DNA from 4 places in the Gordonia sp. PDNC005 genome. Region 2 is predicted to be linked to each of the others. Evidence: riboswitches for the same ligand, from Rfam matches in the RefSeq annotation. Region 2 holds a riboswitch; each other region holds the start of a gene.
The links. A riboswitch is a leader RNA that binds a small molecule or an ion and turns the genes downstream of it on or off. The one in region 2 is predicted to bind S-adenosylmethionine.
Positions count from the first base shown of each region.

Region 1 (3,272 bases), 790 kb from region 2:
CGGTCCGGGCGGTCGCGTTCGACTCCTCGAGCCGACTGCTCGCGTCCGGCGGCGACGACCAGACTGTGCACCTGTGGCGGGTGACCGGCGACGACGTCGTCTCGGCGGGTGAACCGATCCGCGGATTCCCGAGCATCACGCACTCGTTGGCCTTCCTGCCGGGGAGCGACGTGCTTGCGGTGTCCGGGGACAGTCCGACGATGACGTTGTGGAACGTCGCCGATGCCGCAGCTCCTCGAATGGAGAACTCGGGGCTGGCGGGCGTGACCGCGGGCTCGTGGTCGATGGCCGCCGATCCGAGGTCGCCCCTCATCGCCCTCGCCGGAGTCGACGGGGTGGTCCACGTGTGGAACGTCGCGTCCACGGCCTCGCCGCCCATCGTGTGGGATCTGCAACGGTCTGCCGCACGCGGTTCGATGCGCACCTTCAGTGTGGGTTTCAGCCCGCGCGGCGGTGAGCTCTCGGTCGGTCGATCGGACGGCGGAATCGACGTCTGGCGTCTCCCGACTCAGGCCACCCCCGATCGGGCGGCGGTCATCTCCGGTATCGCGCAGAGCCGCGACGGCGACGTGGTCGCGACAGTGGGAAGCGACACGCGCCTCAACGTCTGGACACGACACGACACGATGTGGCGCACGCGGGGCTCCGTCGGCACGGAACGCCGCGTGAACGACCGGCCGAGTGTCGCGATGAGCGACGACGGGAAGCTGGTCGCCACGGCCAACAACAACGGCGGATCGATCGAGCTGTGGGACATCGCGGATCCGGATCGGCCCCGGTTCGCCTCGCGGATACGGACGGACACGCGGTACACGTCCGTCATCGACTTCGTCGCGGGTCGACATGTGTTGGTCGGGGGATCGTCCGACACGGAGATCGCACTGTGGGATGTGGCCGACGCCGCCGCGCCGACGATGATCGGCGATCCCGTCGGTGGTCCGACCGACCTGATCACGGCCATCGCCGTCGACGCCTCGGGCAGTCGTGTCGCGATCACGTCCGACGACCGACACGTTTACGTGTACGACGTAGCGACCCGCAAGCGAGTGCGCTCCATCGCGGTAGGCACCGCGGCGAGCGACGTCGTGTTCGATCCGAGAAGCGGGTCGATCCGTGTCGCCGCAGACACCTTGACGCAATGGAGCCTCGACGACGGCTCGCTCATGTCGCGTATCGACGTCGACGATCCAGACCAGCTGTCGGTCATGGGGCGGGACACCCTTCTGATCGGACGAGTGCCCGCAGCGTGGTGGCCTACCGGATCGATGACGACGGCGACCTCTCCGACCGCAGGGTGGTGACCCCGGTGTTCGGCGGCTCTCGGGCGCCGACCGCGCGGTGGAGGTTCCCGGCTGTCACCGCGGAAGCGTCCGGGTTCTTCCTCACCGCCGGGGAGACCACGGGTCTGCTGTACGCCCAGTCACTCGATCCCGCCGGCGGACGCGAATGGATCTGCGCCGTCACCGCACCCCTGAACGAGCAGGAGGCCGACCGACATCGTGTCGCCGAGGGCGACGACGTCTGCTGATCCGCGCGCCGTTCGGCCCGCACTGATTAATTGGGCCTCACCTGCGGATCCGAGTCGGTGCACGCGTTGGTGCGATTGCCGCAAGTGATTGTGCCGCTTACGTTCTCACCAGCACAGAATTCATCACGAGCGGCTGAGAGACTGGCTCTTTGACGCCGCAGCAACCGGTGGGGATCGCCCACTAGGTGCTAATGCCAGAGACGATGAACGATCTCGACGTCCCCGCAGCCCGGGACTCGAGTCCGCTTGGCCGTCACCTGTCCAGGTGCAGCCGCTCGTGATCGATGCATGTGCCGTCCGCACCACACTGCGGACGACGACACACGAATCGAGTCCGGTTGCCGCCGGACAGGGGAGGGGCACAGATGACGACCACACTGAACGCGCCGCACACCAGTGGCGCCGAGCAGGAACACAACCGGGTGGCGACGACGACCGTCGCCGACTTCTCAGCAGATCACCTGCTGCGCCTGCTGAAAGGTGACGTCTACGCCGTGCGCGTGCGTGGACTCGTGACTGGAGAGGCGCTCGCCGGGCTTCGCGAACGCTTCGTCGGACGCGACGATCACGGTCCTCTCGCCACGGACCCGCAGTTCCGCCGCATCGGGCATGCGTTCTCCGAGGTCGCGCCGACCGATCAGAGCCGATACTTCGCCGACGCTGCGACACACCGGAACCGTCTGCGAGAGATCGCGGCACCGTTCCAGTACCCGTCCGACGCGGTGCGGATCCTGCTCGACGAGGCGTGGCCGACAGGGACCACACTGCTCACGTCGGAGAGTCAGAAGTTCTTCGCAGGAGTGGCGCGTTACCAGCAGGCCGGAGTCGATCTGGAACCGCACACCGACAACATCGCGCGGAACTTGCCGGACGACGACCTCGGCATCCGACGGCAGTTGTCGGTGAACGTCTACCTGGATGTTCCGGACAACGGTGGCGAGTTGGAGATCTGGGACGCCTACCCGACCGAGAACGACTACCGGGAGCTCTCGGGTGAGCGGGTGTGGGGCGTGGACCGAGCCGCAGTCGGTGAGCCGGCGCTCGTCGTCCGACCGGGAGTCGGGGAGGCGATCTTCATCGATCCGCGACGCGTGCACGCGGTTGCGCCGTCTCACGACCGACCGAGGGTGACAGTCGGGCTGTTCGTCGGTGTCCGAGGCCAGGACCAGCCGTTGGCGGTGTGGAGCTGATGACACTCGCCATCACCGCGCCGGTCGGCTCGACGTCGCACAAGGCGGCGTTCGACCTCAAGGGCGTGCAATACGAATACGAGGGCCGATCGACGATTCTGCTGGTCAGCGTCGGCGCCGACTACCACGAAGGGGAGAAGTTCGGCGCGACCGTCGACCTCCTGAACAGGAGCGGGTTCTCGCGGGTGACGGTCGCCGTCGCGGACACGCTCCAGCGCCATAACCTCGATGTCCCGCCGGGTGAGGCCTACCGGCTTTCGCGTCGCCGCGGTGATCAGTGGATCGCTCGGAACCGCCCCCTTCTGGATCTGCTCACCGCGGACGTCGACGTCCTGCGTTGGGACACCGCACTCAGCGACCCCGCGTACCCGCATGCGCTCGACGAGGTGCGGACAGCGTACGAGACGAACTCGGCCTACGCGGCGGCGATCGATTCGACGATCGACCGATTCGTCTCGCGTCGCGGGGACGACATTCCCGACGAGGAGCGAATCCGCAACGGCTGCCGCACCTACCTCCTCGAGGAGGTGCCTATCATTCAACCGCTCTGGGCG
Region 1 covers NZ_CP070351.1:4,138,901-4,142,172, forward strand. Annotated here, with positions in the region: gene JVX90_RS19885 (AAA family ATPase) at 1-1,301, shown strand, start outside; gene JVX90_RS19890 (hypothetical protein) at 1,247-1,528, shown strand; SAM riboswitch class I at 1,646-1,738, shown strand; gene JVX90_RS19895 (2OG-Fe(II) oxygenase) at 1,894-2,718, shown strand; gene JVX90_RS19900 (tRNA-dependent cyclodipeptide synthase) at 2,718-3,272, shown strand, end outside.
Region 1: it holds a riboswitch for S-adenosylmethionine, as region 2 does, so the genes downstream of both, JVX90_RS19895 (2OG-Fe(II) oxygenase) here and JVX90_RS16145 (aminotransferase class V-fold PLP-dependent enzyme) in region 2, are expected to answer to the same signal.

Region 2 (3,272 bases):
CCATCATGTCGCCCGCGGTGCCTCCGCCGGGATTCTGGGCGGCCGCGAGCATCGCGTCGCCTGCGCGTCCCTGCTGGAAGCGGTTCATGTCTCCGACGTTGTTGAGGAAGCCGCGCTCTTCGACACCCCGTGCGACACCGCGGGTCATCGCTGCGGTGATCTCATCGGGCAGTGAGATGTTCATCGTCACCGACTCGATGGCCAACCCGTACTCGTCGTCGACGCGGGTCTGCACGTACTCGCGGAGTTTGTCGCTGAGCTCCACCTGCCTGCCCTGCAGGTCGATCGCTCCGACGCCGGTCTCGAGGATCATGTCCGAGAACGCGGTGGAGATGACACGGCGCAGCAACTCGGCGATCTCGTCAGCGTTCACCTGGCTGTCGGCGCCGATCACTTCACGGAGGAAGATCGCCGGGTCGGCGATGCGGATGACACACAGTCCGTTGGCGCGGACCTGGACCATGCCGAAGTCGGGGTCGCGCAACGTGATCGGGTTGGGCGTGCCCCAGCGCAGGTCGGTGACCGGCCTGCGGTTGATGAAGTACACCTCGCTGCGGAACGGGCTGTTGAAGCCGTGCTTCCACCCCTGGATCGTGCTCATGATCGGCAGGTTCTCGGAGGTCAGCTCGTAGTGACCGGGCTCGAAGGTGTCCGCGAGCTGCCCGCGGTACACGAACACCGCCTGCTGGCCCTCGCGGACGATCAGCTGGGCGCCGTTCTTGATCTCGTTGTTGTAGCGCGGGAAGCGCCACGCGAGGGTGGAACGCGAGTCGTCGACCCATTCGATTATGTCGACGAGTTCGCCACGCATCTTGCCGATGATGCCCATGTGAAGTCTCCGTTCGCAGGTGGTGTCCAGGTCATACCGCGCGGGCGGCGGTGATCTTCTCTTCGTTGACGAGTTCGGGAAGCAGTTCGGACGCTTCGGTGCTGAGGTCGTCCGCGGAGTGCGCAAAATCGACGCCGACCACGCGGACGCAGTTCGTGTCGTCGACCCGAGTGGTTGCGCCGCGGCGTGACGCTTTCGCATGTGACGATCGGTTGTTGGAGTCCTGTGTCCATGCACCGACCTGCAGGGACTCGCCGCGCGGGCACGATCCGGATTGGGCGATGAGCGCGTGGATCTGTGTTCCGCGGCCGCCGTCGGCGAGCGACTCTCCGTCGTTGTCGATCTGTGCGGGTGTGCGGGTCTCAGATTCGGGCACGATCATCGTCACGTTCTTGTCGTCGACGGGGCCGGAGGTGAGCGTCCAGCCCTCTGGGACTTCGACGGTGAGTGCGATGCTGTTGTCGAGCATCGCGGTCTCGGTGTGCGGGCCGGTGTCTGCGTCGGACTTCCACGGCTGCCAGATGAGGAGGCCGCCCCCGACGGCGACCACCGCGAGCACGGCGGTGAGGCCGACGATCAGCCCGGTCCGAGACTTCTTCGGAAGCGGCGGGTACCCGAACTGGTTGGGCGGGCCGAATTGAGCCTGCGGGCCGAACGGCGCCGGGCCGAACTGAGGGGGCTGCTGTCCGTACCGGGGAGGTGCGTACTGATGCGGCGCCTGCGCCGACGGTCCGCCGAAGCCCGGCCGTGGGTGCGGGCCCGCTGGGCCGCCAGAGCGGCCGAAGCGCGGGTCCTGCGGATACGTCACGGGTCGGGCCTTCCATCGTGGTCGGGCGACGCCCGAAGTGTCTGCTGACGACTCTATCTGTCGACCGGGCCGCGGAGGAGTCGGCGACGAGTGAACGAATGACCCGTAGTTGAAACCACCGCGCGCGAAACCCTCGTCGGAGCGGGCGGGACAGCGGATAGTTGTCGGCAGGTCACGAGTATCAGCGTCAAGCCCCGGCTTGCTGGTCGGCAACCCTCCACCGCGGTGGGGTGCTCCGGGTGACGACCTGGCCGTGTGCACAGTGTGCACGGCAAGCGCGATTCCAAGGAGTCTTCACCATGACCGCTGTCCTCGACGCGCCCGCGTGCCGTCCTGCCTCTGTTCTCGCACTGGCCCCGGTGGTGGGCGCTGATGTCTCGGTGCCCGCTACCGGACACCCCGGGGGCGTCACATACGCCAACCTCGACTACGCCGCGTCGGCGCCTGCGCTCGCCGCGGTCGCCGACCGGCTCGCCGGTGCTCTCGCGGAGTACGCGAGCGTGCACCGCGGCGCGGGCCACCTGTCGCAGGTCACGACTGCCCGCTACGAACAGGCCCGAGCGACTGTCAAAACGTTCGTCGGCGGTCGTGCCGACGACACCGTCGTGTTCACCCGCAACACCACGGACTCGATCAACCTCGCCGCATCGATCGTGCCGGGCGACGTTGTCGTCCTCGACATCGAGCATCACGCCAACCTGCTGCCGTGGACGCGGACCGGGCGCGCCCGCATCGTCGAATCGCAGTCGACGATTGACGCGACTCTTGCAGCGCTCGAGGCCGAGCTCGCGTCGGCGCCCGCTGCGCTCCTCGCGGTGACAGCGGCGTCGAACGTGACCGGCGAAGTGCTTCCGCTCGCCCGCCTCGCGGGTGTGGCACATCGCCATGGGGCCAGGATTCTGGTCGACGCAGCACAGCTGGTCGCGCACCGAGGGGTGTCGATCGCGAGCTTCGGGATCGACTACCTCGTGTTCTCCGGCCACAAGGTGTACGCGCCGTTCGGCGCGGGCGTGCTCGTCGGGCGTCCAGACTGGCTCGACAACGCACCGCCCTATCTTGCAGGCGGGGGCGCGAGCGCCGACGTCTCGATCGACGACGTCGCATGGCACGCCGGGGCCGCGCGGCACGAAGCCGGTTCGCCGAACGTGCTCGGCGCCGTATCCATCGCCGCGGCGGCCGACGAACTGCGCCGAGTCGGCTTCGAGAACATCGGGGCCCACGACGACGTATTGATCCGCCGCCTCGACGCGGGTCTCGCCGCACTTGGGCACGTGCGTCCGCTCCGAGCGTTCGACGATGGTCTCGACCGAGTCGCCATCGCGAGTTTCACCGTCGACGGGCATACGCCTCGAGCTGTCGCCGAGCACTTGAGCAGCCGTGGTATCGGCGTTCGAGACGGGAAGTTCTGCGCGCACCCGCTCTTGGCCAAACTGGGGCACCCGACCGGTGCCGTCCGCGCCAGCTTCGGTGTGGGCACGTCCTCGGACGACGTCGATCGACTCCTGGAAGCTCTGGCTGAACTGGCCTGATCTCCGAACGCCCGCGACCCTCCCCGCTCACCGAGCGGGGAGGGTCGCGTCGTATGCGAGGTGCGTTGGCCGCGTTCACGAGGTTCGGTGGCTATCTGGTGGTTGC
Region 2 covers NZ_CP070351.1:3,349,629-3,352,900, reverse strand. Annotated here, with positions in the region: gene JVX90_RS16155 (SPFH domain-containing protein) at 1-829, opposite strand, end outside; gene JVX90_RS16150 (hypothetical protein) at 861-1,637, opposite strand; SAM riboswitch class IV at 1,808-1,921, shown strand; gene JVX90_RS16145 (aminotransferase class V-fold PLP-dependent enzyme) at 1,937-3,166, shown strand.

Region 3 (3,272 bases), 1.8 Mb from region 2:
ATCCGCCGTCGCGCGGCCCCGACATCGTCAACCCCGGGATGAAGCCGATGAGTGCGTTCTCGACGCCGGTGCTGTTCGGGCGGCCGACCCGGCGGGGATCGGAGTACAGCTCGCCGGACAGTCCGGCGCGTGAGATCTGATTCCCCTTCTGACGGCCGTTCGCCACGTCGGACAGGACGTCGCCTGCAACGCGGGCGCCCTGCGAGTAGCCCGACACGACGACCGGCTTGCCCGGGCAGCGCTGCTGATACTCGCTGATCGCCGACTGCGTGGCTGCCTTGCCGAGTGCGACGTCGTCGTCGTAGCTGATAGGGCCGAGCGGCCACAGGGACGTCGGGTAGTCGACGTACTGCACCTTGTAGCCGCTGTTGAGGTATCTGGCACCGACACCGGTGACGCCGCCGGTCGGGACGCCGTGCCCGTTGCGCGGCGCGTTCGTTCCGGCGACGACGATGGCGGCTCCATTGCCACAGGTGTCAGCGGACGCCGTTCCGGTTCCGAGCGGCGCGAAGGCGACAGCTGCGGTGAACGACAAGATGAGGAGAGGGAGGGAGCGCGTCTTGGTCACCAGGAGATTCTCAGGTAGCTCTGAGGATTCTGCTCAGTGAGAAGGCACTCCTGGCACAGAGTTGCCGAGACCGACACCTGGCGACATCCGCCCGTCACGAGTTTGTTGCATCGCGTTTTCCAGCGCGACGAAAGAAAGGGTTGCCTTACCTTGGTGAATGCCGAGTTCGTCAAGGAAGCGATGCGGCCGCGCGCGTATCTATGAGGTGCATCACCAACGTGTCCGGTTGGCACGGAAATGCACTCGCCGGTGGCCTCGACCACCGCGCCGCACCTGAGTCGGAGTGCTGTCGAACGGCGCGCAAATGCCCGATAACACAGGGCCGTCGCCGAGCGGAAGACTTTTGCTCCGACGGGTTGCGGCCGTACCCGCCCCTGCTGGTCGGTGATATATCCTGTGCAACAGGTCATGAGCATCAGCGACAAGCCCCGGCTGGCTGATCGGCAACCCTCCTCCGCGGTGGGGTGCTCCGGGTGATGACCTGGTCGCGGCGGACTTCGTGTTCGCCCGCGGCAAGCGCGGGTCCGACGGTCGGACCCACAAGAGCGGGCCACGGCCCGGCCGACCACGAGAAAGTGAATGACGTCCCATGTCTGACGCCACAAGCTGGAGCTTCGAGACCAACCAGATCCACGCCGGTCAGGTGGTCGACTCGACCACCAACGCCCGTGCGCTGCCGATTTACCAGACGACGTCGTACGTCTTCAACAACACCGACCACGCCGCGAATCTCTTCGCGTTGGCCGAGCCCGGCAACATCTACACCCGCATCATGAACCCGACGCAGGACGCCGTGGAGCAGCGCCTCGCGGCCCTCGGTGGCGGCGTCGCCGCGCTCCTCGTCTCGTCGGGCCAGGCGGCGACGACCTACGCGATCCAGAACATCGTCGAGAACGGCGGCCACGTCGTCTCGAGCCCCCGCATCTACGGCGGCACGTACAACCTGTTCCACTACACGCTGCCCAAGTTCGGCATCGAGGTCTCGTTCGTCGAGGACCCCGACGACCTGGAGTCCTGGAAGGCTGCCATCAAGCCGAACACGCGCGCCGTGTTTGCCGAGACCATCTCGAATCCGCACAACCAGGTCCTCGACATCGCTGGTGTCGCAGGCGTCGCGCACGACAACGGTCTGCCGCTGATCGTCGACAACACTGTCGCGACCCCGTACCTGCTGAACCCGATCGAGCACGGCGCCGACATCGTCGTCCACTCGGCCACCAAGTACATCGGCGGCCACGGCAGCGCCATCGGCGGCGTCATCATCGACGGCGGCAAGTTCGACTGGCGCGTACAGCGTGACGGCGTGGACCTGTTCCCCGGCTTCACCACACCCGACCACAGCTACGGCGGCGTTGTCATCGCCGACCTCGGCGCCCCCGCCTACGCCCTCAAGGCACGCATCCAGCTGCTGCGCGACACCGGTTCGGCCATCGCACCGTTCAACGCCTTCCTGTTGGCGCAGGGCATCGAGACCCTGAGTCTCCGCGTCGAGCGCCACGTGTCCAACGCACAGAAGGTCGCCGAGTTCCTCGAGGAGCACGAACAGGTCACCTCCGTCTCGTACGCGGGCCTGCCGTCGTCGCCGTACTACGAGCGCGCGCAGAAGCTGCTCCCCAAGGGTGCGGGCGCCGTGATCGGCTTTGAGATCGCCGGTGGCGTGGATGCGGGCAAGGCGTTCGTGAACGCGTTGACCCTGCACAGCCATGTCGCCAACATCGGCGACGTCCGCTCGCTCGTCATCCACCCCGCGTCGACCACGCACAGCCAGCTGTCTCCCGAAGAACAGCTCGCCGCGGGTGTCACGCCGGGCCTGGTCCGTCTCGCCGTCGGAATCGAGGGAATCGACGACATCCTCGCCGACCTGACTGAAGGGTTCAAGGCCGCCAAGTGATTTCGGTGAATGTGGAGGGCGCCCGGTGTCGGTGATCGTCGACCCGGCCGCCACGGCTTTCGACTCCGACTGGGCTTCCCGCCCGGACGGATCGGATGTCGCCGTGCGCATCGGCGACCTGACCCTCGATTCGGGGGCCGGGCTCGCCGATGTCACTGTCACATTCCAGAAGTGGGGTACACCCAACGCAGCCGGCGACAACATCGTCCTGGCTCTGCACGCCCTCACTGGCAACTCGCATGTCACCGGCCCCGCCGACGCTCGGTTCTCGATGACCGGCTGGTGGGACGGACTGATCGGGCCCGGCGGTGCCGTCGACACCGACGAATGGTGCGTCGTCGCACCGAACGCGATCGGTGGCTGCTACGGCTCCACCGGTCCGGGTTCCATCGCACCCGACGGTCGGGCGTGGGGCTCCCGCTTCCCGCGACTGACAGTCCGCGACCTGGTCCGCGCCGAGAGCATCGCGTTCAGCGCTGTCGGGATCACGCGCTTCGCTGTTGTAGCAGGTGGGTCCATGGGCGGTGCGCGCGCTCTCGAGTGGACTGTCACGCACTCCGACAAGATCGACGCAGCACTCATTCTCGCCGTCGGGGCCCGCGCGTCAGCCGATCAGATCGGAACCCAGACAACTCAGATCGCAGCCATCAAGGGCGACGCGGACTGGCAGGGCGGCGACTATTACGGCACCGACCGCGCTCCGACGACCGGCATGGGCGTCGCCCGCAGGGTCGCGCACCTGTCTTACCGCAGCGACCGCGAGCTCGACGAACGATTCGAGAACCTCCCACAGGGCGATGAGAATCCGCTGAC
Region 3 covers NZ_CP070351.1:896,181-899,452, reverse strand. Annotated here, with positions in the region: gene JVX90_RS04290 (PE-PPE domain-containing protein) at 1-568, opposite strand, end outside; SAM riboswitch class IV at 973-1,093, shown strand; gene JVX90_RS04285 (bifunctional o-acetylhomoserine/o-acetylserine sulfhydrylase) at 1,158-2,459, shown strand; gene JVX90_RS04280 (homoserine O-acetyltransferase) at 2,485-3,272, shown strand, end outside.
Region 3: it holds a riboswitch for S-adenosylmethionine, as region 2 does, so the genes downstream of both, JVX90_RS04285 (bifunctional o-acetylhomoserine/o-acetylserine sulfhydrylase) here and JVX90_RS16145 (aminotransferase class V-fold PLP-dependent enzyme) in region 2, are expected to answer to the same signal.

Region 4 (3,272 bases), 1.7 Mb from region 2:
GCGGGTGCGGTGCCGCCAGCATCGGTGCTCGGGTCGTCGGACGAGCCGCAGGCGGTCAGGGTGATGGATGCGGCCGCGAGAAGGGCCGTCGTAGCCGCAGCGAAGCGGACCGAGCGGCGGCGGGAACGTGATGTGGGCATGGTGGAGCCTTTCGAGGAGGGGGGAGTAGGGGAGACGGGTGGGGTTCAGAGAACGGCCGACACGAAGGACCGGGTCCGTTCGTTGGCTGGTGAGAGGAGCACGTCGTCGGGCGGCCCGGACTCGACGATCGTCCCGTCCTCGAGGAACACGACGGTGTCGGCGACCTCTCGGGCGAAGCCCAGTTCGTGAGTGACGATCAGCATCGTCATGCCATCGGCGGCGAGGTCGCGGATCACCGACAACACCTCTCCCACGAGCTCGGGGTCGAGTGCACTGGTCGGCTCGTCGAACAGCATCAGGCTCGGCCGTTGTGCCAGGGCCCGGGCGATCGCGACGCGCTGTTGCTGACCGCCCGACAGCTGGCGCGGGTACGAGTCTTCGCGCCCGGCGAGCCCGACCCTCTCGAGCAGTTCCGAAGCATGACGCAGCGCATCGCGTCGCGACTGGCCTGCGGCGACGGGACCTTCGATGATGTTCTGGGCCACGGTTCGGTGTCCGAACAGGTTGAACTGTTGGAAGACCATTCCGATTCGCGCCCGCTGTGCTGCGATCTCGCGAGACGGACGTTCGCGGAGGCGTCCACCGACGTGCCGATATCCGATGATGTCGCCGTCGACCTCGACGAATCCCGCGTCGGGTTTCTCGATGTGATTCACGGTGCGGAGCAGTGTCGACTTGCCCGATCCCGACGGACCGAGGAGCACCGTGACTTCGCCTTCGTTGACGTCGAGGTCGATGCCCCGCAACGCCGGGTGTGCTCCGAACGATTTGGTGAGTCCACGCACGCGGACCAGCGGGCGGCTCATGCCCTGCCTCCAACGGTGCGGCTCTGAAGAGTGCCGAACAGTGGCAGGTTGTCGCGGAACGTTTGAGCGAACGACGACGGCTGCTGTCGACGACGGCCGCGGTTGTAGTGGCGTTCGACGAAGTACTGGCCGATCGACAAGATGGTCGTGAGGATGATGTACCAGACCGTCGCTACCAGGAGCAGCGGGATGACGAGGTAATTCTGCTGGTAGATGAGCTGGGTCGAGTACAAGAGATCCTCGACTGCGATCACGCTCACGATGGATGTGGCTTTCAGCAGTCCGATCAACAGGTTTCCGGTCGACGGGACGATGGCGGGCATGGCTTGCGGCAGCACGATCCGCCAGAAGATCCGACCCCGGTTCAGGCCGATCGACTGCGCAGCTTCGGTCTGGCCCTCCTCTACCGACAGCAGTCCGCCGCGAACGATCTCGGCGGAGAACGCAGCGACGTCGAGTGTCAGAGCGATGAACGCCGCGACCACCCCGGTGATGAGCGTGGCCGTGTCGAATGTGACGAAGCTCGGACCGAACGGGACGCCGATCGAGAGTTGGGGGAACAGCGACGCCAATTGGAACCAGAACAACAGCTGGACGAGGGGCGGGACAGACCTGATCAGCCAGACGTATCCGAAACTGATCGACGACAGGACCGGACTCGATGAGAGCCGCATCGCTGCCAGCAGGACGCCGAGCACGAAGCCCACGACCATGGTCGCGGCCGTCAGCCACAGGGTCAGCCAGAGGCCGTTGAGGACAGACGAACTCGCGAAGTAGTCACCGACGACGTCCCACTGGAATCGGTCGTTGGTGACGAGCGTGTGCACGAACATCGCGGTCAGCACGAGCACAACGCCGGTGCCGACCCACTGCCACGGATGGCGTGCGCCGACTACCGGCGCGGCGAGGAGATCATCGTCGCCCGGACGGCTCACGGGGCCGACCGATCCGGGAGACGACGGGGATATGACAGCAGTCACGGGGGAGTCCTTACTGGGTTTTGCGCTTACCGAAGCGCAGGGAGCGCACGGTCGGGTTCTCACCTGGAGCACCCCGCCGCAGAGTGGAGGGTTGCCGGCCAGCAAGCCAGGGCTTGTCGCTGACGCTCGTAACCGGATACGACCGTAAGCCGAGAGCGGACGAAGACGGAGACTAAGGCGCACGCTGAGTCGAATAGCTGCCGGATCCTCAGTCGCAGAGGTACATTCGCCGTGGTCTCCATTCCGTGCCGGCGAGCGGGAACGCGCGTAACTTGAGGACATGACACCCGAGCCGCATCACGATTCCGAAGCGATCGCGCGGGCGATCGCAACGCCGATGGTCGACCGGATTCGCGTCGACGACACTGGCCGATCGGCCACCGAACCACTCCGTGACGACATCCGCTTCCTCGGCGGACTGCTCGGCGAGGTGATCAGATCCCAGGCCGGAGACGACGTGTTCGACCTGGTCGAGGACTCGCGGAGGGATGCGTTCGGCATCCGCTACCAGGACGTGTCCCGCGATGAACTCGCGGAGCGGTACACCGGCAGAGACGTGTCGGAACTGATGCCGGTGGTCCGGGCGTTCACCAACTTCGCACTGTTGGCCAACCTCGCCGAAGACCTTCACCGCGAGCGACGGCGACGGATTCATCTGATCGCCGGGGACCCGCCGCAGGCATCGTCGCTCGGAGCGACGTTCGCCCGACTTGCCGCTGCCGGTCTGGAGGACGAGCGTGTGCATCGGTTGATCGCCGACGCCAACGTGGTCCCCGTGATCACCGCTCATCCGACCGAGACTCGCCGCAAGAGTGTGTTCGACGCGCAGAACCGCATCAACGAACTCATGCGAGTCCGCGGGCGGACCGAATTGACCGCCGACGAGGAGTCGACGATCACTCGGGAGATCTCCCGCCACATCCTGATGCTGTGGCAGACGGCGCTCATCAGGATGCGACGCCTGACGATCAGTGATGAGATCACCACCGGCCTCCGCTACTACGGCGCCTCCTTCTTCGACGTGATCCCGTCGTTGAACAACGACGTCAGGAGATCGCTGCAGGCGACGTTCCCCAGCGCACGACTCGACACGTCGATCATCACGATGGGCTCGTGGATCGGTGGAGACCGCGACGGCAACCCATTCGTCACCGGCGACATCGTGACCGAGGCGACATCGGCGGCCGCGGCCACCGCCATGCGGCACCACCTGGACGAGCTGACCGCCCTGCATCAAGAGCTCAGCATGTCGGTGCGCCTGATCAGTGGAGTGACCGACGAACTGACGGACCTCGGAGCGGGGTACGCGCCCGAGACCCCGGACGGCGTGGACGACGAGCCGTTC
Region 4 covers NZ_CP070351.1:1,613,782-1,617,053, forward strand. Annotated here, with positions in the region: gene JVX90_RS07685 (transporter substrate-binding domain-containing protein) at 1-140, opposite strand, end outside; gene JVX90_RS07690 (amino acid ABC transporter ATP-binding protein) at 186-947, opposite strand; gene JVX90_RS07695 (amino acid ABC transporter permease) at 944-1,927, opposite strand; SAM riboswitch class IV at 1,945-2,061, opposite strand; gene ppc (phosphoenolpyruvate carboxylase) at 2,208-3,272, shown strand, end outside.
Region 4: it holds a riboswitch for S-adenosylmethionine, as region 2 does, so the genes downstream of both, JVX90_RS07695 (amino acid ABC transporter permease) here and JVX90_RS16145 (aminotransferase class V-fold PLP-dependent enzyme) in region 2, are expected to answer to the same signal.